Regions from separate parts of the Streptomyces sp. NPDC048275 genome, predicted to be linked through region 1. Evidence: riboswitches for the same ligand, from Rfam matches in the RefSeq annotation. Region 1 holds a riboswitch; each other region holds the start of a gene.

What was found. Region 1 has a riboswitch for cyclic di-AMP ahead of AB0D57_RS14575 (NlpC/P60 family protein). Riboswitches for the same ligand answer to the same signal wherever they lie in the genome.
Region 2: linked by a shared signal. The riboswitch ahead of AB0D57_RS02120 (LysM peptidoglycan-binding domain-containing M23 family metallopeptidase) and the one ahead of AB0D57_RS14575 (NlpC/P60 family protein) in region 1 are both predicted to bind cyclic di-AMP.
Region 3: linked by a shared signal. The riboswitch ahead of AB0D57_RS40645 (transglycosylase family protein) and the one ahead of AB0D57_RS14575 (NlpC/P60 family protein) in region 1 are both predicted to bind cyclic di-AMP.
Region 4: linked by a shared signal. The riboswitch ahead of AB0D57_RS34225 (C40 family peptidase) and the one ahead of AB0D57_RS14575 (NlpC/P60 family protein) in region 1 are both predicted to bind cyclic di-AMP.

Annotation. Positions count from the first base shown of each region.
Region 1 is NZ_JBEZLR010000019.1:87,892-95,246, reverse strand. Features, by position in the region: gene AB0D57_RS14575 (NlpC/P60 family protein) at 1-768, opposite strand, end outside; cyclic di-AMP (ydaO/yuaA leader) riboswitch at 776-948, opposite strand; gene pcrA (DNA helicase PcrA) at 1,282-3,786, shown strand; gene AB0D57_RS14565 (M23 family metallopeptidase) at 3,853-5,388, opposite strand; gene AB0D57_RS14560 (alpha/beta fold hydrolase) at 5,609-6,469, opposite strand; gene AB0D57_RS14555 (cobalamin B12-binding domain-containing protein) at 6,964-7,355, shown strand, end outside.
Region 2 is NZ_JBEZLR010000002.1:170,445-177,799, reverse strand. Features, by position in the region: gene AB0D57_RS02135 (DUF6250 domain-containing protein) at 1-448, opposite strand, end outside; gene AB0D57_RS02130 (hypothetical protein) at 445-2,328, opposite strand; gene AB0D57_RS02125 (SGNH/GDSL hydrolase family protein) at 2,332-3,408, opposite strand; gene AB0D57_RS02120 (LysM peptidoglycan-binding domain-containing M23 family metallopeptidase) at 3,661-4,653, opposite strand; cyclic di-AMP (ydaO/yuaA leader) riboswitch at 4,658-4,814, opposite strand; gene AB0D57_RS02115 (tyrosine-protein phosphatase) at 5,348-6,145, shown strand; gene AB0D57_RS02110 (DUF6126 family protein) at 6,200-6,316, opposite strand; gene AB0D57_RS02105 (XRE family transcriptional regulator) at 6,373-7,029, opposite strand; gene AB0D57_RS02100 (aspartate aminotransferase family protein) at 7,175-7,355, opposite strand, start outside.
Region 3 is NZ_JBEZLR010000115.1:21,872-29,226, reverse strand. Features, by position in the region: gene AB0D57_RS40670 (SurA N-terminal domain-containing protein) at 1-409, shown strand, start outside; gene AB0D57_RS40665 (nucleoside triphosphate pyrophosphohydrolase) at 617-1,660, shown strand; gene AB0D57_RS40660 (globin domain-containing protein) at 1,841-3,052, opposite strand; gene AB0D57_RS40655 (cytochrome P450) at 3,230-4,501, shown strand; gene AB0D57_RS40650 (transglycosylase family protein) at 4,677-5,648, shown strand; cyclic di-AMP (ydaO/yuaA leader) riboswitch at 5,832-5,995, shown strand; gene AB0D57_RS40645 (transglycosylase family protein) at 6,000-6,692, shown strand; gene eno (phosphopyruvate hydratase) at 7,015-7,355, shown strand, end outside.
Region 4 is NZ_JBEZLR010000078.1:14,216-21,570, reverse strand. Features, by position in the region: gene AB0D57_RS34235 (ATP-dependent Clp protease proteolytic subunit) at 1-186, shown strand, start outside; gene AB0D57_RS34230 (hypothetical protein) at 194-499, shown strand; cyclic di-AMP (ydaO/yuaA leader) riboswitch at 795-990, shown strand; gene AB0D57_RS34225 (C40 family peptidase) at 994-1,467, shown strand; gene AB0D57_RS34220 (DUF6328 family protein) at 1,546-2,067, shown strand; gene AB0D57_RS34215 (LysE family translocator) at 2,021-2,638, opposite strand; gene AB0D57_RS34210 (LysR family transcriptional regulator) at 2,808-3,734, shown strand; gene AB0D57_RS34205 (ATP-binding protein) at 3,744-4,202, opposite strand; gene AB0D57_RS34200 (helix-turn-helix transcriptional regulator) at 4,415-5,272, shown strand; gene AB0D57_RS34195 (DUF397 domain-containing protein) at 5,282-5,506, shown strand; gene AB0D57_RS34190 (8-amino-7-oxononanoate synthase) at 5,519-6,652, opposite strand; gene bioB (biotin synthase BioB) at 6,828-7,355, shown strand, end outside.

The sequences.
Region 1 (7,355 bases):
CGACGAGTCCGTCTGCTGCTGGGCCGCCGCCTCCTGGCGCGCCTTCTCCTCCGCCTCCTGGGCGGCCTGCTGCTGCGCCAGCTCCGCCGCCTTGCGGTCGGCCTCTTCCTGCTTCTCCTTCTCGATCGCGGCGAGCCGCGCCTTCTCCTCGGCGGTCAGCTTCGACAGCAGTTCGCGCGCCTCGGTGAGCTTGCGCTGCACCTCCGTCTTGGACGTCTGCAGCGCGTTCTCGGAGGTGGTGAGCGTCTGCAGGCTCTCGGAGGCCTCCGCACGCTTCTTCGTGGTGTCGGCCTGCTCGGTGATGTAGTCGTCGACGGCCGCCTTCTGGCGGGTGGTGAGACGGCTCATCAGCTGGGTCTGGTCGAAGTAGTCCTGCGGGTCGTCGGCCAGCAGAAGGGTCGCGGTGTCGGGGGCGGAGGCACCGGTGCGGTACTGGGCCGCGGCGAACGAACCCAGCTCCTCACGCGCGGTGTTGAGACTCTCGGTGCGCTGGGCCACGTCGTCGAGGAGAGCGTCGACGCGCTTGCGCTGCTTGGCGGTCTTCTCCCTGGTCGCGTTGTACTTCTCGGTGGCCGTCTCGGCCTGGTGGTAGAGGTCGTTGACCTTCTTCTCGACCTCTTCGATGCTCGGCTTGGGCTCGGCCGAGGGCGCGGCGTTGGCCGTCTGGGAGAGCAGGGCCATGGAGGTGAGGGCCGCCGTGGCGAGGGCGGGAGTCCGTATGCCCGCTACCCGCGCGCCCCTGGAACTCCTCTTGTGTTGCGACGCCAAGAGAGGCGACTCCTTCCGTGATCCGCCTACCGAGTTAGCTGTCGGGTTCGGGCGGGTGCTTCCGGAAGGTTTGCCCTACGGTCCTTGTCCCCCAGGACGGTTGGACCGATTCACCCCAAGGTCGGTTGGGTCCCCGGCTCCGACTGCCTTACGGCGCACCGGACTCGGCGGAGGCCGCACGGCCCGGCGACGTTCGCCGGTGAGTGTCGAGCGGCCTGCCCGGCACGCTAGCCAATGCGTGTGGCTTCTGTGAAGTTTGATGTGCGATATGCCCGATACATTTTCGTGACCTTATTGGGTGGCGTTATTGTGCGCGGGAAATCCTGGGGGGATAAGTGATGGTTTTTCGCTTTCTGTCCATTCATTACTGGCGGATTGCTGACCGTAATGGAGTGATTCTGGAGGGTGATGGGGCGGCGGCGGGGGTGGTCTGCCCGTCCCGGGTCACGGAATCCGGTCGAGTTCGCGGGGTGGCGGCGGGGTGTCAGTGGGGCGGCCTAGACTCGGAGAGCGATGAGCAGCCTCTTTGATGACAGCTTCCTGGCGGACCTCAAGCCCTCGCGGGGCCATGAGGAAGAGCCCCCGCCGCCGCCCGAGGACGATCACGTACCGGAGCCGATTCCGGACGATCTGTTCGGCGGGAAGTTCGACGTGCCGCCGGACCGGGACGCGTACTACCGCGACGGTGCCCCGCGCCCCGCCGTGGACCCGGCCGCGCTCCTCGACGGGCTGAACGAGAACCAGCGAGCGGCCGTGGTGCACTCCGGCTCCCCGCTGCTCATCGTGGCCGGCGCCGGCTCCGGCAAGACCCGTGTGCTCACCCACCGGATCGCGCACCTGCTGGGCGAGCGCCATGTCCACCCCGGCCAGATCCTCGCGATCACCTTCACGAACAAGGCCGCGGGCGAGATGAAGGAGCGCGTCGAGCAGCTCGTCGGCCCGCGCGCGAACGCGATGTGGGTGATGACCTTCCACAGCGCGTGTGTGCGGATCCTGCGCCGTGAGTCGAAGAGGCTCGGCTTCACCTCCTCCTTCTCGATCTACGACGCCGCCGACAGCAAGCGCCTGATGGCCCTGGTCTGCCGCGACCTGGACCTCGACCCGAAGCGCTTCCCGCCCAAGTCGTTCAGCGCCAAGATCTCGAACCTGAAGAACGAGCTGATCGACGAGGAGGACTTCGCCGCCCAGGCCACCGACGGCTTCGAGAAGACCCTCGCCCAGGCGTACGCGATGTACCAGTCGCGGCTGCGCGAGGCCAACGCGCTCGACTTCGACGACCTGATCATGACGACGGTCAACCTCCTCCGCGCCTTCCCGGATGTCGCCGAGCACTACCGCCGCCGCTTCCGCCACGTCCTGGTCGACGAGTATCAGGACACCAACCACGCGCAGTATGCGCTGGTCAGGGAGCTCGTCGGTCCGGCGACCGGCGACCGGCTCGAGGACGCGCCGCCGGCCGAGGGCGACCTCGAGCCCGCCGAGCTGTGCGTCGTGGGCGACGCCGACCAGTCGATCTACGCCTTCCGCGGCGCGACCATCCGCAACATCCTCCAGTTCGAGGAGGACTACCCGGACGCCACGACGATCCTCCTGGAGCAGAACTACCGCTCCACCCAGACGATCCTCAGTGCGGCCAACGCGGTCATCGAGCGCAATGAGTCACGCCGCCCCAAGAACCTGTGGACCAACGCGGGCGCGGGTTCGCACATCACCGGGTATGTCGCCGACACCGAACACGACGAGGCGCAGTTCGTCGCCGACGAGATAGACCGTCTCACCGACGCGGGTGAGGCCAAGGCGGGCGACGTCGCCGTCTTCTACCGTACGAACGCCCAGTCCCGTGTCTTCGAAGAAGTCTTCATCCGCGTCGGCCTGCCCTACAAGGTCGTCGGCGGAGTCCGCTTCTACGAGCGCAAGGAGGTCCGGGACGTCCTCGCGTACCTCAGGGTCCTGTCCAACCCCGAGGACTCGGTCCCGCTGCGTCGCATCCTCAACGTTCCCAAGCGGGGCATCGGTGAGCGGGCGGAAGCGATGATCGACGCGCTCTCGCAGCGCGAGCGGATCAGCTTCCCGCAGGCGCTGCGCCGCGTCGACGAGGCATACGGGATGGCGGCGCGCTCGACCAACGCGGTCAAGCGGTTCAACACGCTCATGGAGGACCTCCGTACGATCGTCGACTCCGGAGCGGGCCCGGCGACCGTCCTGGAGGCGGTCCTCGAGCGCACCGGCTATCTCGCCGAGCTGCAGGCCTCGACCGACCCGCAGGACGAGACACGCATCGAGAACCTTCAGGAACTCGCCGCCGTGGCCCTGGAATTCGAGCAGGAGACCGGTGAGGGCGAGGGCGAGGCGCAGGCATCGGGCGGACTCTCCGACTTCCTGGAGCGGGTCGCCCTCGTCGCCGACTCCGACCAGATCCCCGACGAGGAGGACGGCAACGGCGTCATCACCCTGATGACCCTGCACACCGCCAAGGGCCTCGAGTTCCCGGTCGTCTTCCTCACCGGCATGGAGGACGGCGTCTTCCCGCACATGCGCGCGCTGGGACAGGTCAAGGAGCTGGAGGAGGAGCGGCGCCTCGCGTACGTCGGCATCACGCGCGCGCGGGAGCGGCTGTATCTCACCCGGTCGTCCCTGCGCAGCGCGTGGGGCCAGCCCTCGTACAACCCGCCGTCCCGCTTCCTGGAGGAGATCCCGGACGCGCACCTGCAATGGAAGCGCACGGGTGCGACAGCTCCGGTGTCGTCGGGTCCCGTCTCCGGCGTGGCGGCCTCGCTGTCGTCCTCGCGCTCGCGGTCCGCGGCGTCCGGCGCCTCCGGCTTCGCGACGCGCCGCGGGGTCTCCGAGAAGCCGGTGGTCTCACTGGCGGTCGGCGACCGGGTCACCCACGACCAGTTCGGCCTCGGCACCGTGGTCGGGGTGAAGGGCACGGGTGCGAACGCGGAGGCGACGATCGACTTCGGGGAGCCGAAGCCGAAGCGGTTGCTGCTGCGGTATGCGCCGGTGGAGAAGCTGTAGCCCCTCGGCGGCTCGCAGGTGGGGACCCGGCCGTTGCCTACTTCGGGTTCGGGGCCCGGCGGTTGGTTACGTCGGGTCCAGACCGTGGCTGCGCAGCCACGCCAGCGGGTCGATCGCCGAACCGCCGGCCGGGCGGACCTCGAAGTGCAGGTGCGGCCCGGTGGAATTGCCGGAGTTCCCGGAGAACGCGATCGTGTCACCGGCCTTCACGGTGGTGCCGGACGCGACGTTGTAGCTGGAGAGGTGGCAGTACCACGTCTCCGTGCCGTCCGTGCCGGTGACGATCACCATGTTTCCGTACGCGCTGTTCCACTGCGTCCGCACGGTTCCGTCGGTCGCGGCCATCACCGCCGTGCCGTACGACACCGGGAAGTCGATGCCCGTGTGCACGGACATCCAGTTGATGCCGGCCTGGCCGTAGTAGGCGCTGAGCCCCTGCTGAGCGACCGGCAGCGCGAACTTCGGCCGCAGCCGCTCCTTGCGCGCCGCTTCCTCCGCCGCCTTCTTCTTCTCGACGGCCTGCTGAGCCTTGAGGTCGATACGCTCCTGCGTGCGGCTCGCCCGGTCGGCGAAGTCGTCCGCGCCCGCGGAGAGGCTCTCGAGCTGGGTGTCCAGCTTGTTGTTGACGGCCGAGGGCTTCACGGCGATCGCGTCGGACGCGCTGGTCGTCGTGTTCTTGCTGTCGCTCGCGCCGACGCTGCCCACCGAGGCGGCGGCGATCCCCGCGACGCCCATCACACACGCCGAGGGCACGGCGACGGTCAGCATCGCGGAGCGTTTCGCGGGGGTACGGCGGCGGGAGCGGGAGGCCGACCGGGACGCGGAACGGGGGCCCGGAACCACTTCTTCCATGTCGTCGAGCAGCGGCGTCTCGTGCGCGTCGCCGACATCCCCGAACTCGCTCTCCACCGCGGCAGGCTGCTCGTGCGACACCTGCTCGAAGGCGGCGGTCGCCTGCTGGTCGAAGGGCTCGGGTTCGGATTCCGGTTCGGGCGCGGGGTGTTCGTACGTCTCGGTTGGGTGCTGCTGTTCGTACGCCTCGTACGCCTGGTGCTCACCGGTGGTGTTCCACTGCGTGGCGTCGTACGCGCCCGTGTCCTGAGTCTGCGCGGTCCACTGCTGGGCCTGGTCGGCCGTCTGCTCGGCCTGGAGCCAGGCCGCGGCGTCCCACTGGCCGGTTGCGTCGGGGCCCGGGTGCTGCGCGGGGATGTGGGCGAGCTGCTGGTAACCGGTCGCCCAGGCGGTCGTGTCGTAGGCGCCGGTGTCGTACGCGGCCTGGTGCTGCGCCGCGTACGGGTCGTAGTTCAGCGTCTGGTGGCTGCCGGTGGACCACTGCGTGGCGTCGTACGAACCCGTGCCACCGCTGTCCTGCATGTCGCCGAAGAGCGGGTCGGTCTCGAAGCTCGCTGTCTCGAAGCTCGCGGTCGGGTAGGCGCCGGTGCCGGTCGCGCCCGGGTCAAAACCGGTGGTGGCATAGCCGTCGTACGTGGTGAAGTCGCCGTACGAGGCTTCCTGGCCGCCGTAGGACGCGTAGTGCGCCGAGACGGCATCGGAAGCCGGAGCCGGGGTAGTTGCGGTCCCCGACGGGTGACGGTCGTTCACCAACTTCTCTTTCGCCTCGACAACAGGGGCTGGCAGAGCAGTGCGGCGACTGTACCCGGCGGTATGCGGGCGCGACAATCTTCGGCAGGTTTCCCGCGCGCAGGAAACGGGCATTCGGCCGTGTTTCGGGGGACTGTGGGCACGGCTTTGGCCTGGTGTTCGACGAGTGTTCGAATTCGGGTCGGTGTCCGGCGGGCCTCCGGCGGGTCTCCGGCGGTGGTTATGCCACCGTCAGGCCACCGGTGTCGGCGGTGGGGCGGGCTTCCGTCTGCTCGATGTCGAGTGCCTGCCGTATGCCGGCGGCGACGGCGGGATGGACGGGTAGGGCCAGATGGCCGATGCCGCTCACCTGAACGCTCTGCGCGAGCAGGTCCGGATGGTCGATGGCGGCCGTCTCCAGCGGGTCCATCAGACCGTCGAGGTCGCTCCAGAAACTCACGAACTGCGTGCGGCAGCCCGGCGCGGGCTTGCGCAACTGCTCGATCACCTCGGAACCCGGGCGCATCTGGCGGACGATCGGGTGCGCGTTCATCAGCGGGAGGACCCGGGTGCCCGCGTGGGGCGTGCCGAGCGTGACGACCGTGCGCACCCGCAGGTCACCGCCGAGGCACTGCACGTAGTACCGCGCGATCAGTCCGCCGAGACTGTGTCCGACGATGTCCACCTGCTCGCGGCCCGTGCGCTCGCAGATCTCCTCTATGTGCCGGCCGAGAACCTCCGCGGCGGCGCGGATGTCGCGCGTCAGCGGCGAGTAGTTGAGCGACTCGATGTGCCGCCTGCCGTACTGCGCGAGATTGCGGCGCAGGAAGAAGAAGACCGAGCGGTTGTCCACCAGCCCGTGCAGCAGGACGACCGGGGGCTTGGCCTCGGTGGGCAGTTGGGGGGCATCGGACGGCGGGGGAACCGGGGCGGCGCGGCGCTCCTGCACGATGCCGGACGGATAGAGGAGGAGGTGTCCGGCGAGGATCGCGAGCTCCAGGGCCGTCGCCTTCAGCAGGGCCATCGAGAGCCCCGCCAACGGACTTGGCAACAGGCGCTGGTGGAAGGGGAGAAAGGGCGACTCTGCCCTGGTGACCTTCATGGCCGACCTCCAGTCGGCACGCGAAGGGACCGCTCTGTCCCCCGTGTGCCCTCGTGGATAGCCGCGATGACGGTGGCCGACGGTGCGTACGCGGCGCTTGGTGCGCCGGTGACGCGAGGGGAATCCCTGCCGTCGTGCCCTCGCCGGTGTGCCGCACCGCCGCTGCGCCTCAACGGCACGGCGGCGGTGCGACCACCTGATGGCGGCTCTCCTTGCGCAGACTCCGGCTGCGGCCCGCGCGCCGCAGGTCCATGCGGTGCGTGTGCCGCGGGTACGTGGAGTGGTGCGCGGCGAATGTGTCCCACCGTGTGATTTCCCCCTCGGTCTTCAGCGGGAAACTGCGGTTTGCACGCTTCTGACGATAACGTTCGTTCACTTGCCCGGCCGGTGCGGCGCGGGCTGCCTGCACCGCGGAGACGCGTCCGGTGCGGTGAGCGGTGGAATGTTCGATATGTATCGGTACGGTTTGGTGTAGTCGGTTCATGGAGGCAGTGATGGGTGTGGCAGCCGGTCCGATCCGCGTGGTGGTGGCCAAGCCGGGGCTCGACGGCCACGATCGCGGGGCCAAAGTGATCGCGCGGGCGCTGCGCGACGCCGGTATGGAAGTCATCTACACCGGGCTCCACCAGACTCCCGAGCAGATCGTCGACACCGCGATCCAGGAGGACGCCGACGCGATCGGCCTGTCGATCCTCTCCGGCGCCCACAACACGCTGTTCGCCGCCGTCATCGACCTCCTCAAGGAGCGCGACGCGGAGGACATCAAGGTCTTCGGCGGCGGGATCATCCCCGAGGCGGACATCGCGCCCCTCAAGGAGAAAGGCGTCGCCGAGATCTTCACGCCGGGCGCGACGACCACGTCGATCGTGGAGTGGGTGCGCGCGAA
Region 2 (7,355 bases), on a different contig from region 1:
TGTTGGTGTTGGCGCCGTATCCGGCGTAGTACGTCTTGAGGTAGTCGTACTCCGCGAGGGCGCCGCCGCGCGGCGTGGCGAAGACGTCGTCCGGGGAGCGGACGTCCACGGCGTTCCAGAAGTTGTTGAGGTCGGAGACCCGGTCGTTGACGCCGCCCGCGGACACGGGTGTGGCGGTGTACTCGATGACGTACGGGCCTTCGAGCTTCTTCTTGAACCAGACCGTCGCCCCGCTGGGTACGTCGATCTCGAGGACGCCGCGCGAGGCGGTGACGGTGCCGCCGTCCTGCAGTTCGGTCGCCCACTGGCCCAGGCCGTGCCGGAAGCCGTCGTGGGCGATGAGCCGTCCCCGGCGGTGGCGCGGCGTGGCGCTCGCGGTGGTGGCCGGGGCGAGCACCGCGAGTGCGGTACCGGCGGCCAGGGCTCCGAAGGCTCTGCGGGTTGTCATGAGGTCCTGCCTTCCGGACGAGGGGTGGTGGTGAGGGCGGGCTTCGGCGCCCGCCGGGTCTCGGTGCCCAGGTAGTAGTCGGTGTACGTCGACTGGAGATAGCCGCGCACGGTCCAGCCGAGGCGGTATTCGGGGTTCTGGGCGAGTGTGTAGATGCGTGTGTCGGTCGGCTCGGTGGTGGTGTAGAGGCGCAGCGCGGTGTGGTCGCTCGTCTCGGCGAGGATCTCCTCGCGCCAGTCGCCGAGGAGGTCGCCGTAGAAGGGGGTCGCGTTGCGGGCGCCGGAGACGACACCGGACGGGTCGAAGATCCGGGTGCTGGTCTCGGTCGCCGGGTCCCACTTCTCGACGTACGTGTGGTCGAGGAGCTCGGAGGCCTTGTCGCCGTCCCACCAGATGCGGAAGTTGACGCTGGGGGTGGTGGCGGAGACCTTGCCGTCCTGGACGTTGAAGACGCCCGCGCCGGGCCGGGTGACGTCGGCGGTGGAGGTCCAGTACTCGTAGCCGGGGTGGTCCGGGTCGATGTCGGCGGCGCTGCCCCGGCCGACGTCGAGGTCGGCCTCGCTCGTCGGGTTCGCCGGGTGCTCCCCGGTCACCAGACGCTCACCGGTGTCGGCGTCGTAGTAGTACCAGGGGAACTTCGATACGACGCCCAGTTCGGACTGCTGGATCGCGAAGCCCTCCAGGCCGGGCCGGTCGGGGTCGAGGTCGGCGATGGCGAAGCGGTCTCCGTGCCCGGCGCCGTCGACGACATAGCGCAGGGTGCCGTCGCTGTTGACGACGTAGTTGCCGTCGGCGATCTCGTCCTTGCCGTCCTGGTCGACGTCGACGGTACGGATCTGGTGGAAGCTGGTGGCACCGCTGTCCGACGGGACGACGTACTTCCAACGCCGGGTGAGATCGGTCCCGTTGAAGTCCCAGGTCTGCAGGAGAGTCCGGAAGGTTCCGCGTCTGGCGCCGACCCGCGTGACCAACTTCGTGACGAGGCTGGGGTGTTCGCCGTCCAGGTAGGCGATGCCGAAGTGGCCTCCGGAGGGGCCGTCGGCCACGAAGTCGTCGGGGACGGGCTGCCGGACGCGTTCGCTGCCCGTCGCACCGTCGATCACCGAAATGAACTGGTTCGCGGGCGAGTCGGCGGCTACCTTCGCGCCGTCCGCGAACGTCGTCCCCTCGGCCGTGTGCACCAGCACCTCGGCCTTGCCGTCGCCGTCGAGGTCGTACACCGTGACGTTGTCGTCGTTGCGGTATCCGCCGATCGCCGTCGATCCGCTGATGGCGGCGGGCGCGGGGTCGTTGGCACCGTTCCCGCCGACCTGGGTGTACGAGCCGGGGCCGAGGTCGACGCGCCACAACCGCTCGCCGGTCAGCGTGTAGGCCTCCAGCAGATCGGGCTTGGTGCGGTCGGTGGCGAGCCGGCTGACGACGAGTTCATAGCGACCGTCACCGTCGAGGTCGCCGGGCCAGGCGTGCTGCACGGTGTACTCGTCGGCGGTGGCGAGCGGGATCTCCGCGTAGCCTTCGGCGAAGTCGAGCGCCGCCGGACTCGGCTTCTTCTCATGGCCGTTCACGACGGCGCGAACGGTGTACGTTCCCGTGCCGCGGCTGTTGTCCTGGTAGGTGGTGGACTTGGTGATCGGCTCCCGGTTGAGCCGACGTCCGCCCTTGTACACATGGAAGGCGATGGCGTTCCCGTACCGTGCGTACTCCGTGCCGAGCAGCCGCCAGCTGAGGAAGGTGCCCTTGCCGGAGGGGACGGCGACCAGGCCGCGGTCCAGGTTCTCCACGACCCGACGTGTGGGCGCCTGTGCACCTTGCGACGGGGTGGCGACGAGGCCGACCAGCAGCACGGCGGCGGTCATCGCGCCGAGTCTTCGAGGTTGCATGCTTCAGTGCTCCTTGTGGTGGATGAGAGCAATGAGCCGGTCGGCCACCTTGCGATGCCCTTGGGCGTTCGGGTGGACAGTCCCGTTGAAGTCCCCGCTCTCCGGGGTGACCCAGCCTGTGGTGTCGACGAACTCGACCCGCCGGTCGGCGAGTTCACCGACGACGGCGGCGATGTCATCGCCATGCGTACCGTTGAAGGGCCGCAGCGCGAGAATGCGGGCGCGCGGGGCCGCGGACCGCAGCTGGTCCAGGTAGGCGCGGTACGCGGCCCGGAACTCCTCGCGGCCGAACGCCGCGTCGTTCGTCCCCTGGTTCACAACGATCACATCGGCACGGCGGTCCGAATCCGCCCTGGAATCCGCGTAGTTCCAGTCGTACGCGGCTCCGGCGGCCGGGACTCCCCCGTTGCCGGCCTGGATGACGCCCTGTCTGCCGAAGCCGACCTGCGTGAGGGAGGCGTGCAGCTTGTCGGCGACCAGGGTCGGATACGCGACCGTGCCGTCGGCGCAGTCGGAGGTGTTCACCTCGCACAGCGCCATGACGCCTTGGGTGATGGAATCTCCGTAAAAGGCCAACTGCATCTCCCGTAAAGGTCGTTCGGGAAGCGGTCGCGCCCCCTCGTCCAGCCGCAGACCCGTGAGGACGACCCCCGTCTCCAGCGGCGGAGTCCAGCGGTTGGCTCGCGAGAAGACGTCCTTCACGGAGATCTCGGCGGTGTGCGTCCCCCGGCCCGACAGAGCGATGTCGATGTCGGGCCGGTCGACGTCGTACAACCGCTTCGGCCCACCGTCCACCGACACATAAATCTGCGCGGGCACGGTGATCGACGATACGTCGAAGAGGGCGTGCAGCGTGCCGCCGGTGAAGCGGAACCGCAGCCGGGACCCGGAGTTGACGGTGGCGGCGGCCTCGGCGGTACGTCCCCAGTGGCCCTCGTACGCGAGACGCCTGTCATCGGGCCGTACGACATTCGAGTCCCCGGACGCGACAACAGCAGGCGCGCCCACGAACAGCAGAGCGACGGACGCGGCTGCGGCCGCGGCGCCCTTGACGGCGGTGCGTCGGTCGACGCCGGGCACGGGAACCTCCGAAGACATAGAAAGCGCTTGCGGGAGATCACTATGGTGTCGCCGTGGCGCGCCTGTCGATACCTCGTACACCGCCGCCACAAGACCGCAATGCGCGGATCATGAACCAGCAGGGGGCGCAATCTTCCGGTCATAGCTCCTTCGTGGATCGCTCATGGGTCGCCCATGGATCCCTGTCTCTGAAACGCCGAAGGCCGGACCCCAGGGATCATGGGGTCCGGCCTTCAGAGGCGAGCAAGGGCGTCAGCCGACGGCGACACCGTGCGAGCGCAGGTACGCGACCGGGTCCACGTCCGAGCCGTAGTCCGGCGTGGTGCGGATCTCGAAGTGCAGGTGCGGACCGGTGACGTTGCCGGTCGCGCCGGAGAGGCCGATCTGCTGGCCCTCGGTCACGGTCTGGCCCGCCGAGACGGAGAGCGAGGACAGGTGGGCGTACTGCGAGTACTGGCCGTCGGCGTGCTGGATGACGACCTGGTTGCCGTACGCGCCACCCCAGCCGGCGGAGACGACGGTGCCCGCGGCGATGGACTTGATGGTGGTGCCGGTCGGGACGACGAAGTCCACACCGGTGTGGTAGCCGCTGGACCACATGCTGCCGGCCACCTTGTAGTTGGTGCCGACGATGGCGCCCTCGACGGGCACGGTGTAGCCGGAGGCGCTCGCGGTGTCCGTGGACTGGATGTCCGTGGAGGCCGCGGTGCTCGTGGAATCCGTGGAATCCACGGGGCCCGTGGTGTCCGTGGTCTGTATCTTGGGCGCGTTCGCCTTGCTGGACGACGGCGTGGACTTCGTGGACGCCTTCGAGGGGGACTTCGCGGCACCGGCCGACGCGGCCTTCTCGCCGATCGTCAGCTTCAGGCCCGGGTGGATCAGCGACGGGTCGCTGCCGATGGCCGTGCGGTTGTCGGAGTAGAGCTGCCTCCAGCCACCGTTGACGTCCTGCTCGTCGGCGATCTTCAGGAGATAGTCGCCGGCCTTCACCGCATAGGTCTTCGTCGCGGCGGTCGCGGTCTTCGACGAGTCGGCCGCGGACTTGCCGGAAACCGCCGCAGCCTTCCCCAAAGCCGCCGCACTCTTCTCCGGGGCCGACGAAACGCCGGTCGTCGGGGTCGCGGCGTGGGCGCCGGCCGCCCCCATCAGCGGCAGCGCGAGCGCGGCGCCACCCGTTCCGGCCACGGCGATCGAGCGGGTGAAACGCTGGGCTTTCGGACGGCGGTGCTTACCCTTCGCGGGCATGACGAATTCCTCTCCGGCGCCTGCGAGGTGAGCTGTCGGGTGCGGGCTGGAGATGCCCGGCCGCGCGAATGCGCGACTGAACCCCTAGCCGTTCCGGAGACCGGAACAGGCGTGGTACCTGCGGGTCCCCCGCTCCTGCCGAGTTCGGGTGAGTGCGGATTCCGGGCGGCGGCAGGATTGGGCGTCCGTCCGGATTGAGGGCGAACGTAAGCGAGATGAGAGCGCGTCGACAACTGTGTGGATCTGCTGTGTACATACCTTTCTTGATCCATGCCGGAATTCCCGTCACCCTCCGTGAATAGGCGACCATTCCGACCCCTCAATAACCCGAGAATTCGAGCAGGTTGAGAAAAAGGGGACACAACGCATCGTCACGAATATGACGCTGCTCACGCAGGTCGAACCACGATGCTTTATTCCAGGCCCAGTTTGAACTAAGGCGGCAATTCGTCCAGAACAGTCACATGCGACACAGTCGGACAGATGGCCACAACTTGATCTCGCTGATTCAACCGGCGTCCGCAAAGCGGTAGTTGACGTTCGTGAGTGGCTCCAGCACCACCATCGCCAAGGGCGTCTCACACCCGAGGCGACGCCTGTGGACAACTTCATTGCCCGAGGAACCCATGTCGTATCGTCGGAGAGCGCGCCCCCGTCGACGAGCAGCGCCGACGGCCCAATGGGAGGAGCCCCCGTGACGCAGCAGGTCCCGTCGACCGAGCCCGAGCTGGCCGGAGTGCGCAACTTCCGGGACGTGGGCGGCCTGCCCACCAAGGACGGCCGGCGGGTGCGGTACGGCCGGCTGTTCCGCAGCGGCCATCTCGCGCACGCGACGGAGGAGGACGCCGCGTTCCTCTCCTCGCTCGGGCTGCACACGATCTTCGACTTCCGCAATGCCGCGGACCAGAAGCTGGAGGGACCGGACGTCGAGCTGGCGGGTGTACGGAACGTGAACCTTCCGCTGACCGACCCGGCCGACGGCAGCGAGTTCTGGCAAATGGTCCGTGACGGCGACATCGCCCAGTTGCGCGCACACCTCGGCGACGGCAAGGCGGCCAACCGGATGATCGCTTCCTACCGCACGATCATCAAGGAGCGCACACCCGAGCACTCCCAGGTGCTGCACTCCCTGGCCGAGGACAGCGTGCCCGCGCTGATGCACTGCGCGGCGGGCAAGGACCGCGCGGGCCTGTCCATAGCGGTGACACTCCTCGCCCTGGACGTCGAGCGCGACGCCATCGTGACCGACTACCTGGAGTCGAACGCGACGCACCGTCGCTACAAGGTCCGCCGCAGCGGCACCTCGGAGTCGGCCCGCTCCCCCGAGGTCATGGAGCTGCTCAGCCCGCTGTTCGACGCACGCGCCGAATATCTGACGGCGGCCTTCGACACCATCGAGGAGACCTGGGGCGGCGTGGACACCTACCTGGAGCAAGCGCTGCGCATCACTCCGGAGCTGCGGGAGCGTCTGCGCGAGCGCCTGCTGGACTGAGCCCCGCAGACAGCCCCGAAGGCCCGGACCGATCCCCCCGGGGACGAGGAAGATCTACTGGTTCTGCGCACCCAGCGTGAACAGCAGGTAGATGAAGGCCGCGAAGAGGTGGCCGACGGCAACATAGATGATCAGCCGCACCCACAGCGCGCGGGGGAACTTGTCATCCATGGATCGCCGCCTGCCGGGCTCCTGGGGCTCGGCCTGGGGTTGCGCCTGGGGTTCCGTCATGACATCTCTCCCATGGTCGTCGGGTGCCCTGCCGCCGGGCCGAGGCACAGCGTGGCGGTAGGGCTCTGCAGCAAGGTGTGTACGAAGAGGAGCTCGGCCCCCGAGTGATCGGCGGCCGCGATGCGGTGCGGGGTCAGCGAGTCGAAGTGCGCGCTGTCTCCGGGCGCGAGCACCTGCGCGGTGTCCCCGAGGCGCAGCCGTAGCCCCCCCTGGAGGACGTAGAGCCACTCCTCGCCGGGGTGGACGCGCACGATGTCGCCCTGCGAGCCGTACGGCACGTGCACCCGCAGGGCCTGCATCCCGCGTCCCGGGGCGCCGGCCTGCCAGTACGTCCAGCCGCCCGCCTTGGTCGGCTCCATGTCGGGGGCCCGCACGATCGCGTCCCGCTCGACGACCGTCTCACCGAGCAGCTCCGAGACCGTCGTACCGTAGATGCGAGCGAGTGCGAGCAGCATCGGCAGCGACGGCTGGCGCTGCCCCGTCTCCAACCGGGAGAGGTGGGCGGCTGAGAGCCCGGCGGCACGGGCCGCGGCCTCCAGGGTCAGCGAGGCGCGGCGGCGCAGCTCACGCAGCTGCGGTGCGACGGCGGGCAGCACCTCGGCTGTCCCGGACTCGGGCGGTGTTCCGGCCGCCCCCGGCTCTGCAGGGCTCATGTGTCCATTGAGCCGCAGCTTTGCCTAGTGGGCAAATTTCTTGCCTCTGAGGCAAGGGACTCCGAGGCAGTGGCCCTCTGACGTAGAGGCCCTCTGACGCTACAGAGGCGGGCCCTGGCCAAGGGCCCGCCCCAGGCGCACCCCCTTACCGGATGGCCACCGCCTGCTTCACCAGCGTCTTCCCGAAGTCCCACATCAGCCCGCCGCCGCTGTGCGCGTCGTCCATCACGGCGGTGAAAGCCGCCACGAACCGATCCACGTCCCGCTCGTCGATGATCAGCGGCGGGATCAACTTGATCACCTCCAGGTGATCGCCGGAGACCTGG
Region 3 (7,355 bases), on a different contig from region 1:
CACCATGGTCCTCGAGCGGGTCCTGGAGCGGGCCGCCAAGGACGCGGGCGTGACCGTCACCCGCAACGACACCCAGCAGATGCGGGCCGCGCTGGAACAGCAGGCCGGAAGCGCGAAGGCGCTGGAGACGGCCTGGCTGCAGCAGTACGGGGTGGCGCCGGGGCGTCTCGACGAAAACCTCCACACCGAGATCGAGGCCCAGAAACTGGCCGCCGCGCTCGGCGCCGACATGAACACCACCGAGGGCAAGGCCACGTTCTGGAAGGCCATGTCCGAGGCGTCCAAGAAGCTGGACGTCGATCTGAACCCGCGCTACGGCGCCTGGGACGTCCAGAAGAGCAGCCGGGTCGATGTGAAGACGCCGTGGCTGCGGGAGATCACGTCGGCGGGGGCCCGGCAGACGGCGTAGTGGGTTGCGCTGCGGTGCACGGGTGTGGTGCCCGGACGCGGTGTGCGCGCGTGCGTGCCGTGCGCGCCGACGGCTGTGGATAAGCCGGGGGATAACCCGCTGGATAAATCGTTGGATAAGCGGTTCAGCTGACCGGCCTGTGGATATCCGACGGCCAGGCCTGTGGATAACTGCCGGGCTGTCGGCGGCGTGGGTTACGTTCGATGGGTGAACGCAACCAGCTTCGACGACGCCCCTGAGGCGGCCGGCTCCGACGCCACCGGCCCCGGCTCTGAACCCGTCCTCGCCCCCGGCCGAATCGTCCTGCTCACCACCAGCCACCGTGTCGCGCCCGGGCTGCTGTCCTGGCCCGCCTGGCAGGCACTGCGCGGCGCCGACCAGGTGCTGTGCGCGGACGGCGCGCACCCGCAGCTGCCGTATCTGCGCGAGGCCGGCATCACCGTCGCCGAGCTGTCCCCCAGCGCCCAGGACCTGGTCGACGCCTGCGCCGGCGGTCGCACCGTGGTCGTCGTCGCCACCGGCGAGGGCGAGCCGCGCCTCACCGACGGCCTGGCCCGGCTCGCCGGCTCCGGCCGCATACAGATGCCGGAGCTGGAACTGCTCCCCGCCTCGTACGACCTGCCGGGTGCCCGCCTCCTCGACCTCGTCCAGGTCATGGACCGCATCCGCGTCGAGTGCCCGTGGTCGTCCCAGCAGACCCACAAGGGCCTGGCCAAGTACGGGATCGAGGAGGCGTACGAGCTCGTCGAGGCGATCGAGGAGGGCGACCGGGACGAGCTCAGGGAGGAGCTCGGAGACGTCCTGCTTCAGGTCGTCTTCCACGCGCGGATCGCCGAGGAAGGCGGCGAGGAGGACGGCGCCGCCCCTTTCTCGATCGACGACGTGGCGGGCGGCATCGTCGCCAAGCTGATCCACCGCCACCCGCACGTGTTCGGCGACGAGACGGCCACGACCCCCGACGAGGTCAAGGAGCACTGGCTGCGCACGAAGGCCGTGGAGAAGCAGCGGACATCGGTGACGGAGGGGATACCACTGGGCCAGCCGGGCCTTGCGCTCGCGGCGAAGCTGTCGTCGCGGGTGCGCACGGCGGGCCTCGAGGTGCCGCTGCCGCAGGGCGAGGGCGTCGGGTACGAACTGCTGGCCATGGCCGCGCACGCCGAGGCCGAGGGCGTGGACCCGGAGGCGGCGCTGCGGGCCGCGGCCCGGGCGTATCGGGACGCGATCCGCGCGACGGAGGGGAGCCGAGCTTGATCTTCATCTTCGGGTTGCCCGAAGGTCGGCAAGGGCTTCGGCGCGGTCGGCGCGTCCGATGGTTCTTCCCCCGTCGTAGCGGGGTGCCCGGGCGGCGATCCCTGGTTCCGGGCGAGGCATTTCTCGGCGACACCGCGATCGAGGCGGTAGGACCGGCCTGGGCTCCCTGACGGGGCAGGGTTACGAGCTCGGGGCGCGCCCGGACGGGTTGTGCCAGTTCGGTTGCGGCCGGTCGAGCAGCCACTCCGCCGAGCCCAGCGGTCGGGGGTGCTCCTGCCCGGTGGGCGGCAGCAGGTCGTGGAAGATCCGCTCGGGCGGGGCGCCGAGGGTGAGAAGGGCCTCGCCGATGTCCTCGACGAGCTTGGGCGGACCGGCCAGATAGACGTCCTGCCGCGCCCAGCCGGCCCGGTTGCCCAGCGCGGTCAGCAGCCGTTCGGTGGCCTGGGTCCTGGGGCGGCCGGGCGCCGGGGTGATGAACGTGACCGTGAGCCGGGTGAGCCGGGCCTGTAAACGCTCCACGGCGGACCGGTCGTAGAGGTACGAGGTATCGCGGGCGACGAGGAACAGCCTCACCTCGTGTGTGTCGTCGAGTTGCTGCAGCAGCGCCTTGACGGGGGCCCACCCCGTGCCGGCCGCGATGAAGGTGAGCGGCCGCACGATGGGCGTGCGCAGGATCAGCCCGCCGCCGGGCGCGCCGAGCCGCAGGATGTCGCCCGCCCGGGTGCGCCGGACCAGGGCGGTGGAGAGCACCCCGCCCTCGACACGGCTGATGTGCAGGTCGAGGGTGTGGTCGGCGCGGGGCGCGTTGCCCAGTGAGTACGGCCGCCAAATGCCCGGCAGATGGGGGTTGTTGACGCTGACGTACTGACCGGGGAAGTAGCGGAGTCGGTGCTGCGGTCGCAGGGTCAGCACGACGAGATCCTCGCCGTGCAGCGCCCGGTTCACCACCTCGGCGTCCCACCAGGGCGGTTCACCCGCGTGCTGCGCCTCCCACGCGCCCTGAAGCATGACGTTGGTGATCGCTCCGTACGCCTCGCCCCAGGCCTTCTCGGTCTCCGCGTTCCACGTCGCCCCCGCGACGACGGCGAACGCGGCGAGCAGACTCGCCCCCACGGCGGCATAGTGTTCCGGCTCGGCCAGATACTTCCGGTGATCCCGCCCCAGCTCCCGCAAGTAGCCCGGCAGCGCCGGATCCTCCAGCCGCTCCATCACATACGTGAGCGCCGCGAACAACCGGTCGCGCTGCCGCTGCATGTCCTCCGGAAAGTCCAGCGGGAAGAGCCCGCGGAGGTCCGGGTGGTGCCGGAAGAGATGCGAGTAGAAGTACTTGACCGCGAACTCGGCGCGTCTCTCGACGACCGCGAAGCTGGATCTGAGTATTTCGGGGTCCACGGCGCGATTTAGGGAGGTTATGAGCCGCCGAGTCAAACAGCAGGTCATGTACGGAGAGTCTGGGGTGAAGCGGGCGGGAGGCCATGGCGGCGGAGCGCGCGCCCACCCCGGTTTCCGCCGGCTCCTGGCGGCGAACCACGGAGTTGCGGGCGCCGTACCTCCGGATACCGTCAGGGCGTGACCGACCAGCCCCCGCCGTTCAGCCCCGCCCCGGAACTCTTCACCTGGGAGTTCGCCACCAACCCGTACCCGGCGTACGCCTGGTTGAGGGAGCACGCCCCCGTGCACAGAACGCGGCTCCCCAGCGGGGTGGAGGCCTGGCTCGTCACCCGTTACGCGGATGCCAAGCAGGCGCTCGCCGACGCGCGGCTGTCCAAAAACCCGGCCCATCACGACGAACCCGCGCACGCGAAGGGGAAGACGGGCATTCCGGGGGAGCGGAAAGCCGAGCTGATGACGCATCTGCTGAACATCGATCCGCCGGACCACACCCGGCTGCGGCGGCTCGTCAGCAAGGCGTTCACACCGCGACGAGTGGCGGAGTTCGCGCCGCGTGTGCAGGAGCTCACCGACCACCTCATCGACCAGTTCGCCGACAAGGGCTCCGCCGACCTCATCCACGAGTTCGCCTTCCCGCTCCCCATCTACGCCATCTGCGACCTGCTGGGTGTCCCCCGCGAGGACCAGGACGACTTCCGGGACTGGGCGGGGATGATGATCCGGCACGGCGGGGGGCCGCGGGGCGGGGTCGCGCGGTCCGTCAAGAAGATGCGCGGATACCTCTCCGAGCTCATCCACAAGAAGCGCGAGGCTCTCCCCGACACGCCCGCCCCCGGCGAAGACCTCATCTCCGGCCTCATCCGCGCCTCCGACCACGGCGAGCACCTCACCGAGAACGAGGCCGCGGCGATGGCCTTCATCCTCTTGTTCGCAGGTTTCGAGACGACCGTGAACCTGATCGGCAACGGCACCTACGCCCTGCTCACCCACCCCGAGCAGCGACAGCGGCTGCAGGCGTCCCTCGCCGCCAAGGAGACGGCGCTGCTGGTAACCGGTGTCGAGGAACTCCTGCGCTACGACGGCCCCGTCGAACTCGCCACCTGGCGGTTCGCGACCGAGGCCGTCAGCATCGGCGGGCAGAACATCGCGCCCGGCGACCCCGTTCTCGTCGTACTCGCCGCGGCGGATCGCGACCCTGAACGGTTCGACCGGCCGGACACGCTCGACCTCTCCCGGCGTGACAACCAACACCTCGGCTACGGCCACGGCATCCACTACTGCCTCGGCGCTCCCCTCGCCCGGCTGGAGGGGCAGACCGCGCTCTCCACTCTCCTCACCCGCCTCCCCGACCTCCAACTCGCGGGAGATTCGGCCGATTTGCGCTGGCGCGGTGGCCTCATTATGCGGGGATTGCGCACTCTTCCGGTGGAGTTCACACCGGGTCCGTAGTCATGTCTGGATCATGATCACCCGGTCACGAAAAGGTGACGGTCGCTCAACTCTGTGATCTTCACGTGATCTGCGCTGCATCGACTTGTGACAAGTGTTCGGGTGCGGATACGTTCAGTCGTCAACGCGACTCATACGTCGCGCAGTCATCTGCTGTCACGCGAAAGGCTTCCGCATGCTCTCCGGGAACGGCCGCCATCGTCGCCCCCGTCAGGCTCCGGCCCTCATCGTCGCGGCAGGAGTGACCGGATCGGCCATCGCCATCCCGTTGCTCGGTGCCACCGGTGCGAGTGCGGCCGACGGCACCACGTGGGACCGGGTCGCGGAGTGCGAGAGCGGCGGCGAGTGGAGTGCCGACAACGGCAACGGGTACTACGGCGGCCTGCAAGTGACCCAGGAGAACTGGGAGAAGTACGGCGGCCTCAGCTACGCGCCCAGCGCTGACCAGGCCAGTCGCTCGCAGCAGATAGCCCTCGCCGAACGGCTTCTTGACGACAAGGGCCTCGTCGCCTGGCCCACCTGCGGACCGCTCTCCGGGCTCAGTGCGAACTCGGCCGAGTTCGAGGTCGACACGGGTGTGGCGGATGGCTCGTCCGGCTCGTCGAATTCATCCGGTTCTTCCGATTCGTCGGACTCATCCGACTCGCCGTCGTCCGACTCGTCCTCGGGTGCGACCAAGAACACGACGAAGGCCGCCACGTCGTCCGGCGGCAAGAGTGACTCCGACTCTCAGGATTCCGACAGCTCGTCCACAGCCACGGCGAAGAGTGATAAGTCGGGCAAGTCGGGTCAGAGCGACGACTCGTCGAGTGCGTCCGAGGGTGCGACGACGAGCGCCGGGCGCCATCGCGGCGGCAGTGCCGACGAGGACACGAGCGGTATCGCGACCGGCAGTTCGGCGGACGGCCGTACCGGCGACCCCTCCGGCCGACACGCCTCCCGCGACTCCGGCGCGTCCCGAGACGTCGTCGACGGCTCGTACGTCGTCCGTGTCGGGGACAGTCTCTGGAACATCGCCGACTCCCTTGACCTCGAAGGCGGATGGTCGGAGCTGTACGCCGTGAACGAGGGGACGGTCGGCGCCGATCCGGACCTCATCCTCCCCGGTCAGAGCCTTGCAGTTGGTGCTGAATCGGGCGAAAAGTAGCGGGAGTTCACGTCATGGTTCGCTGCGGAATGTCCGGTTTGATCAGAGTGAGACATGAGTCTCAGAAGCCCTGATCGTCTTTGAAATTCCGCCGATCGCATGTCTACGGTCATCACCGCTCGCCACAGCGGGCCCCGACGATCGCAACGCCGAATCCTGCCAGCGGCCGTACGGGAACAGTCGACGCGTCAAGCGCCGTAGGCAGGAGCGGGGGACCCAAGGTAAGTGCCACGCCCGGTAGTTGACCGGGAGTGGCTTGGGGTGAAGACGTGCGCCGAGAGCGCGCGGCCGGGCACTCACCCGCCCGAACCCGACAGCTCACCTCGCAGGCGTCGGTGAGGGGATCACTCCATGCTGCTTTCCAGCAAGGGCAAGCACCGCCGCCCGACCGCTTTCGATCGGACTACCCGCATCGCCACGCTCGCCGGCGTGACCGGTGTGGCCATCGCCGCCCCGCTGATGGCGGCCGGCAGCGCCTCCGCCGCCACCGACTCCGAGTGGGACGCCGTCGCCCAGTGCGAGGCCGGCGGTAACTGGTCCATCAACACCGGCAACGGCTACTACGGCGGCCTGCAGTTCTCGGCCTCCACCTGGGCCGCGTACGGCGGCACCGCCTACGCCTCCACCGCCGACCAGGCCTCCAAGTCCCAGCAGATCGCCATCGGCGAGAAGGTCCTCGCCGGGCAGGGCAAGGGCGCCTGGCCGACCTGTGGCACGGGCCTGTCCAGCACCCCGAACGGCGGCGGTGCGAGCAGCAGCTCGCCCTCGGCCGACACGCAGAGCGCGAGCACCACCCGTACGACGGAGCAGCCCGCCTCCCGTTCGGCGGAGCGCCCGGCCGCCGAGAAGACCGTCTCCACCCCGACCGGCGAGAAGGTCGCGAAGGGTGACGGCGAGTACAAGGTCGTCGCGGGTGACTCCCTCAGCACGATCGCCGAGAAGAAGAACGTCAAGGGTGGCTGGCAGCAGCTGTTCAAGCTGAACAAGGACATCGTCGACGACGCGGACTTCATCTACCCGGGTCAGCAGCTTCACCTCGGCTGACCTCGGCCGGCCTGGGGTGACCTCGGCTGCCCTCAGCTGAATGACAGCCCCCTCATAAGAGGGGTCTCCACACTGGAGACCCCGGTGAGGGTCACCCCCGTCCCCACGGGCTCCCCGCTCTGGCGCGTGTTCCCCCGTACGCGCCGGGGCGGGGCTTTTTGTTCCCTGGGGGAACAATGTTTACCCTCAGTTCTGCCCAAGAGGTGGTCGACCGGCTGGCCGATCCCTCCGAGCCGGTTAGGCTCATCTCGCGTAGCCGAACGCGGCTCCGCGCCGTGCGGGCCTCGCGGCCCCGCGTACCCGCGTCACATCCCAGAAGGAGATGCTCGTGCCGTCCATCGACGTCGTCGTAGCCCGGGAAATCCTGGACTCCCGAGGCAACCCCACGGTCGAGGTCGAGGTTGGCCTCGACGACGGCAGCACGGGTCGTGCCGCCGTTCCGTCCGGCGCCTCCACCGGCGCCTTCGAGGCCATCGAGCTCCGTGACGGTGACCCCAACCGTTACCAGGGCAAGGGTGTCGAGAAGGCCGTCCTCGCCGTCATCGAGCAGATCGGCCCGGAGCTCGTCGGCTACGACGCCACCGAGCAGCGCCTGATCGACCAGGCGATGTTCGACCTGGACGCCACCGACAACAAGGGCTCCCTCGGCGCCAACGCCATCCT
Region 4 (7,355 bases), on a different contig from region 1:
CTGGAGGACATGCTCGTACGCCACACGGGGCAGAGTCCTGAGCAAGTCGCCGCCGACATCGAGCGGGACACGATCCTGGACGCGCAGGCGGCGTTGGCGTACGGACTGGTGGACGGGATCATCCCGAGCCGCAAGACCCCGCACACCGCACCGGGCGCGAGGAATGCCACACCCGACGCGAGGTGATCCGCCGATGGTGCCCGAACTGCCCCCACTGCCCGCACTGACCCGTGCCGAGGCCGAGCTGATCGACCGTTACCTCGACGTGGTCGACCTGCTCGGCCGTATCAACCCGGCCCGGCCGGGAGACACCTACCGCGGGCTGCGCGCCGCGCAGGCACTCGTAGGGAAAGCGACGGCACTGCGCGACGCCCTCGCGCTGATGCACCAGCGGGGCGAGAGCGAGGTGCACGCCCCGACCCTGGCGCAGGCCCTGCGGGTCCTCGACGGCGAGCGGCGGGCGGCCCGCGTCACCCTGCCGCCCGGCGCGGAGAGTTGACGCGTCCGGCCCGGGCTTCAAACGGACCAACCGGATTACCCCCTGATGGAGTAGACGCGGGTCCTTTCGGAGACCCGCAGAAGTTGCGCAACGCGCGTAACCCAGAAGCGGAACAGAAGGCTCCGGTGCTGGTGAAAGCGTCATCGATAGCCCCAACAGCCCTCGAACGGAAGAGTGTCCACCCGAACGGGTGAGTGGTGACTAACCCCACAAATCGCCGGTTCCGCTCGGATTTTCTGACTGGCATGCGTGAAGATCCCTTCGACGACAAGCCCCCGCCACAGCGGCGGGGCGGTCCGGGCGGACGCCGAGTCCTGCCGCCCCCGGATGACCGGTCGACAGATGTGCATCGGCAGGAGTGGAGGACCCAGCACGACGGTCCGCCGGAGAGATCCGGACGGACCTTGGGGTGAAGCCGCAGTACGCGGCCGGGCTACTTCGCCAGCCCGAATCCGACAGGTCATCCTTCACAGGCGGCTGACGAAGGGTTGCGCATGACTGCGCTCAATCGTGTTCCGTCGCTGTGGACGCGGGCCGGTACGGCCTCCGCGCTCACCCTCGCCGCCGTCGGCGGCGGGCTCGTGGTCCCGGGCGTCGCATCCGACGCCGAGGCGGCCACTGTGGCGACGAAGGCACTCCAGGTCGCGGCTTCCAAGAAGGGCTCCCCGTACCAGTACGGTGCCGCCGGGCCACGCCGCTTCGACTGCTCCGGGCTCACGCTCTACTCGTACAAGAAGGCAGGCAAGAAGCTGCCTCGTACGGCCGCGGCGCAGTACAACAAGTCCCGCCATGTCTCCGCCTCGAAACGCAAGGCCGGAGACCTCGTGTTCTTCCACTCGGGCAGCAGCGTGTACCACGTCGGCATCTACGCCGGGAAGGGAAAGATCTGGCACTCCCCGAAGACGGGGGAGGTCGTGAAGCTCCAGAAGATCTGGACCAAGAGCGTGTGGTACGGCCGGGTCAGCTGATCTGCCCGCGGGGGTGACGGCGGCCGCGCCGTCGCCCCCTCGGGGCATGAAACGGGATGAATCGGTTACTCGTACTCCATGGCCGAGCAACGTCCCCCCACAGATCGCGACGAGACGCCCCTCGAACGCGCCGACCGCAACTTCGGCGAACTGCTCCAGGAACTGCGCGTCACGCAGGCCGGGGTGCAGATTCTCTTCGCCTTCCTGCTGACCCTGGCCTTCACCCCGCGCTTCCCGTCCCTCGACACGATGCAGCGGGCCACGTACGTCGCGACGCTCCTGCTGGCCGTGCTGGCCACCGCCCTGTTCACGGCGCCTCCGGCCGTGCACCGGTTGCTGTTCGGGCAAGGTGCCAAGCCGACCATCGTGCGAGTCTCCTCCGCCCTGACCACGTTAGGTATGGGCGTTCTCATGCTGGCGATCACGGGATCGGTGCTGCTCGTCGTGGACGTGGCGGTCGGGCGGGGGCCCGGGATCGCCGCGAGCGCGGGCACACTGGTCGCCTATCTGGCGCTGTGGGGCGCGCTGCCGCGACTGGTCCGGCGTACCGTCGTCAGGACCGAAGAGGCTCCACAAGGAGCACCACGCCGAGAACGGTGAGTGCGGTGCCGGTGGCCGCCGCCACGACGCGGGCGGCGCGCGGCCTGCGCAGCAGGCGGCCGAGCCGGTCCACCAGCAACGCGACCGCCGGGAACCACACCAGGGCCAGGACGACCACGATCAGCGCCAGCAGCAGCGTGCGGGGCATCGCGGAGCTGCCCACGGGTACGAACTGCGGCAGCAGGCTGAGGAACGTGATGGGCGCCTTCGGGTTGAGCGCGTTGGTGACGAAACCCTGCCGCAGCGGGCCCGCACCCGAATCCGCCCCTTCGACCACCGCCCCGCTCGGCCGCCGCAGCCCCCACAAGGTCCGTACGCCGAGGTACAGCACATAGGCGCCGCCGAGCAGCTGCAGCGCCCGGAACAGCGCGGGCACGGCCGCGAGGACCGCGGCGACCCCGGCGACCGCCAGCGCCGTGTGCAGGAGCAGCCCGCCGGTGATCCCGAGCGCGCACGCGACCCCGGCCCTGCGGGAGACCAGGGCATTGCGTACGACGACGGCGAAGTCCGCGCCCGGCATGGCGACCATGCCCGCGGCGACCCCGGTGAAGGCGATGAGCTGTGAGTCCATGGCCACCAGGCTGCCCGGACCAGGCCTTCAACAGGTATGTCGAATATCCTGGGTCAGTCTTAAGCAGTCGTTTAGACCGTCGTCCAGGCACTCGTCCAGGCACTCGTCCAGGCACTCGTTCAGACGCAGAGGCGGTGTTTCGAGCCCCGGGAAGGTCAGGAGGGGCACTATGTACGACCCGACGCGGCTCGCGGCCCTGGTGGCGGTCGCCGAGGCGGGATCGATCACCCGGGCCGCCGAGCGCCTCGGGTACACGCCGCCCGCGCTCTCCCAGCAGCTGGCGAAGCTGGAGCGGGAGGCGGGCGCGAGCCTCCTGGTGCGGTCCCATCGCGGGGCGCGGCTCACGGACGCGGGCGAGCTGCTCGTGGCGCGAGCCCGCCGGATTCTCGACGAGATGGAGCGGGCCCGGCACGAACTGGCCGGGCTGGCCGGGCTGTCCGGCGGCACTCTGCGGCTCGGCACCTTCCAGACGGCGGGTATCCATCTACTGCCGCCGGTGCTCAGCGCCTTCCGCCGGGCGCACCCGGACGTACAGCTCACGGTCGCGAACTGTGAGCCCCCGGACGGTGTTTCGGCGGTGGCGGCGGGCGAGGTGGACCTCGCGCTGACCCACGCCTACGAGCCCGCGGACCCCGTGCGCCTCCCCTCGTCGGTGCGCGCGGAGCCGGTGCTGGTCGAGGAGTTGGTCCTCGTGACCGCGCCGGGGCACGTCCTGGCGGGCGGTTCGGCGCGGCTGCCGCTGACCGAACTCGCCGGACAGCCACTGATCAGCATGGCCCCGGATCATCCACCGCGACAGGGCGTGGAGGCCGCGCTGGCCCGGGCCGGTGCCACGCCGTCGGTGCGGGTCGAGACTCCCGGGTACGCCCTGGTGTGCGCGCTGGTCAGCGCGGGGCTCGGGGTCGCGGTCGTACCGGAGATGGTGGCCAGGACCGCGGCGACTCCGGTGGGGCTGCGCCTGCTCGAGCCGGGGGACCTGCGGCGCACGATCTCCGTCGTCCACCGGACCGACCGTCCGACGCCGGCGGCCGATGCCTTCCGGGCCTTGCTGCGCGGCGCCTTCGGACGTGCGGCACAGCACAGGCCCGACAACTGATCGGCTTTCTTACGGCTCTTGTGGTCCCCCGGCCGTCACCGGCTGCGCCGGCACCGCCCACGGCAGTTCGATGGAGACCGTCTTGCCGCCCTCCCGGGTGGGCCGCACGAGAAGTCTGCCGCCGCACTCGGCGGTGAGCCAACGGATGATCACCATGCCGCGTCCGTTGTCCTGTTGGACGGCGGCGGGCAGGCGTTTCGGAAAGCGCGGGTGGCTGTCGGTGACGCCGAGGCGCAGGCGTTCGTCTCGGTCGAGCCGGACATCCACCCTGAAGGTGGGCGACTGCCCGAAAGTGTGCTGGACGGCGTTGGTGGCTAGTTCGGACACGATCAGCCGTACGGTGTCGGCGACTTCGGCGTCGCACGGCAGGCCCCATTCGGCCAATACTTCGGCGACAAATTTCCGGGCCGCGGAGACCGAGGCGGGATCGCTCGGCAGAGTGACGGATGCTTCATGGTGATCTGCCATGGCGACGTCGTCCCTTTCCCACGGGACCGGAGTCCGACAAGGAGCGGATGGTTCGAGTACGGTCCCGGACTGGTGCTTCGCGCCAGACTGCCATCACTGGGCCGGTCCCGGGAGCGATCCACCGAGATATGCATATATCTGTCGCTCGAAGCGGTGAACTCTGCGACGGCAGACCGCATTTGGGCGGCCCGGAGGGAGTAAGGAGTACGGCCATGCAGCACGGTCCCGCGGTACGCCGCCGCAAGCTCGGTGCCGAACTGCGCGCGCTGCGCGCCGGTGCGGGCCTCACCAGTGGTGAGGCCGCCCGTCTGGTCGGCTGGCATCAGTCGAAGGTGAGCCGGATCGAAACCGGCATCAGCGGGGTGAAGCCGGCGGACGTCCAGCGCCTTCTGGACGCCTACGCCGTCGACGAGCCCGAATTACGGGAACTCCTGGTCGGGTTGGCGGGCTCCGAGGGTAACGGGCGGCACCACTGGTGGCACGCCTACCGCGGAGTCCTGCCGCCGACATACCGCGATTTCATCAGTCTGGAGTCCCAGGCCAGCGGAATACGCACGCTGGAGACCTCGGTGGTACCGGGGCTGCTGCAGACTCCCGAGTACGCCCGGGAGGTGACCCGGGCCGCCGTCGGCGGTCTCGAGGACGGCAAGCTCGACGCGCTCGTCGAGGTGCGCCTCGCCCGCCAGGACGTGTTGCGTTCGATTCCGCCGCTGGAACTGAGCGCGGTCCTGGACGAGGCGGTATTACGACGCGAGGTCGGCGGACCGGAGGTCATGTCACGGCAACTCGACCGGCTGCGGGAGGCCGCCGCTCTTCCCCAAGTGCGGCTTCAGGTCCTGCCGTTCGCCGCGGGGGCACACATCGGAGTCACCGGACCTTTCGTTATTTTCTCATTTCCGAACACAACTGATCTGGATGTGGTTGTTCTCGACCACTTGACGAGTAGCCTCTACCTCGAGCGGAAAGAAGACCTCCAGGCCTACACCGAGGCCTTCAACGCCCTGCAGATCCACGCCCTTTCGCCCGAGGACTCGTTGGATTACATCGCCGTGCTACGTGACGGCGCGTGAGGAGGCACCATGTCCGCAATGCCTCGGTACGTACCTTCCAGTGCTTCACTCCACGACGTGCGGTGGCTGCGCAGCAGCCGCAGTACCGGAATGAACAACTGCGTCGAGACGGCACGACCGGGCCCAGGCCCCTGGGCCGGACTCGTGGCCGTGCGCGACTCCAAGAACAAGGCGGGCCCCGCTCTGGTCTTCGCCCCTGCGACCTGGAGGGGATTCATCGCGGGACTGAGCTGACGCCCACCCCGTTCACCGATGCCCGCTGATCACCCGTACGGCGTGTGCGATCTGCGCGTCGGTGAGGTCGGCGCGGGCGGTCAGCCGCAGCCGGGAGACGCCGTCGGGCACGGAGGGGGGACGGAAGCAGCCGACGGCGAGTCCCGCCGCACGGCAGTCGGCCGCCCACCGCACGGCCCGCTCGGGTGACGGCGCGCGCACGGAGACCACGGCCGCGTCCGGTCGTACGGCTTCCAGGCCCTCTGCCGTCAGCCGGGTGTGCAGCGCCGTCGCCACCTCACGGGCCCGTGCGGCACGCTCCGGCTCGCGGCGCAGCAGCCGCAGCGCCGCGAGAGCCGCGCCCGCCGCCGCGGGCGCCAGACCGGTGTCGAAGATGAACGTGCGCGCAGCGTTGATCACATGGTCGATGACCCGGGCGGGGCCGAGAACGGCGCCGCCCTGGCTGCCGAACGACTTGGAGAGCGTCGCGGTCACGACAAGGTCCGGGTCGCCCGCGAGCCCCGCCGCGTGCGGGGCGCCCCGGCCGCCGTCGCCCAGGACACCGAGCCCGTGCGCGTCGTCGACGAGGAGCGCGGCTCCGTGCTCCCGGCAGGCGGTGGCGAGCCCGGACAGCGGGGCCGCGTCGCCGTCCACCGAGAAGACGGTGTCGGAGACGGCCAGGGCGGGACCCTCGTGGGTTCCGAGTGCCTTGCGCACGGCGTCGGGATCGGCGTGCGCGACCACTTGGGTGACGCCGCGGGCGAGCCGGCAGCCGTCGATGAGCGAGGCGTGGTTGCCCGCGTCCGAGACGATGAGCGAGCCGTGGGGCGCGAGCGTGGTGACCGCGGCGAGATTCGCCGCGTAACCCGAGGAGAAGACGAGCGCGGACTCGAAGCCGCAGAAGTCGGCGAGCTCCCGTTCGAGCTCGCCGTGAAGTTCGGTCGTGCCGGTGACGAGCCGGGAGCCAGTGGCACCGGCGCCCCAGCGGTGGGCCGCGTCCGCGGCGGCCGCCGTGACCTCGGGGTGGCGGGCGAGGCCGAGGTAGTCGTTGCTCGCCAGATCGAGCATGGGAGAGTCCGCGGGGCGCGGGCGCAGGGTGCGGACGAGTCCGGCCTGTTGGCGCCGGTGCGCCTGCTCGTCGATCCACGCGAACGGCGATCCCGCCATGCTGGTGCCTCCGGGCCCTGAAGGTGGTCGTGAGGGTGGTCGTTTTGTAGGCAGTGCACAGACCCTAGCGGGACGGTCCGCCACCCATGATGTGGCAATACCCACACGTCGAACCGTCTCTGTTGTGCGATCTCTCCTTGGCCGCACGGGCCCGCATACGTCAGGATCAGATTTCATGGACCTGCTGAACACGCTGGTGGACAAGGGGCTTCGGCGCGAGCTGCCGACCCGTGACGAGGCACTGGCCGTGCTGGCCACCTCCGACGACGACGTGCTCGACGTGGTGACTGCGGCCGGGAAGGTGCGCCGGCACTGGTTCGGCCGTCGAGTGAAACTCAACTACCTGGTCAACCTGAAGTCGGGGCTGTGCCCCGAGGACTGCTCGTACTGCTCGCAGCGCCTCGGCTCCAAGGCCGACATCCTCAAGTACACCTGGCTCAAGCCCGACGAGGCCTCGCAGGCCGCGGCAGCCGGGCTGGCCGGGGGCGCCAAGCGGGTCTGCCTGGTGGCCAGCGGCCGCGGTCCGACGGACCGTGATGTGGACCGGGTCGCGGGCACCATCAAGGCGATCAAGGAGCAGAACGAGGGCGTCGAGGTGTGCGCCTGCCTGGGCCTGCTCTCCGACGGTCAGGCCGAACGGCTGCGCGAGGCGGGCGCGGACGCCTACAACCACAACCTGAACACGTCCGAGGGGACGTACGGG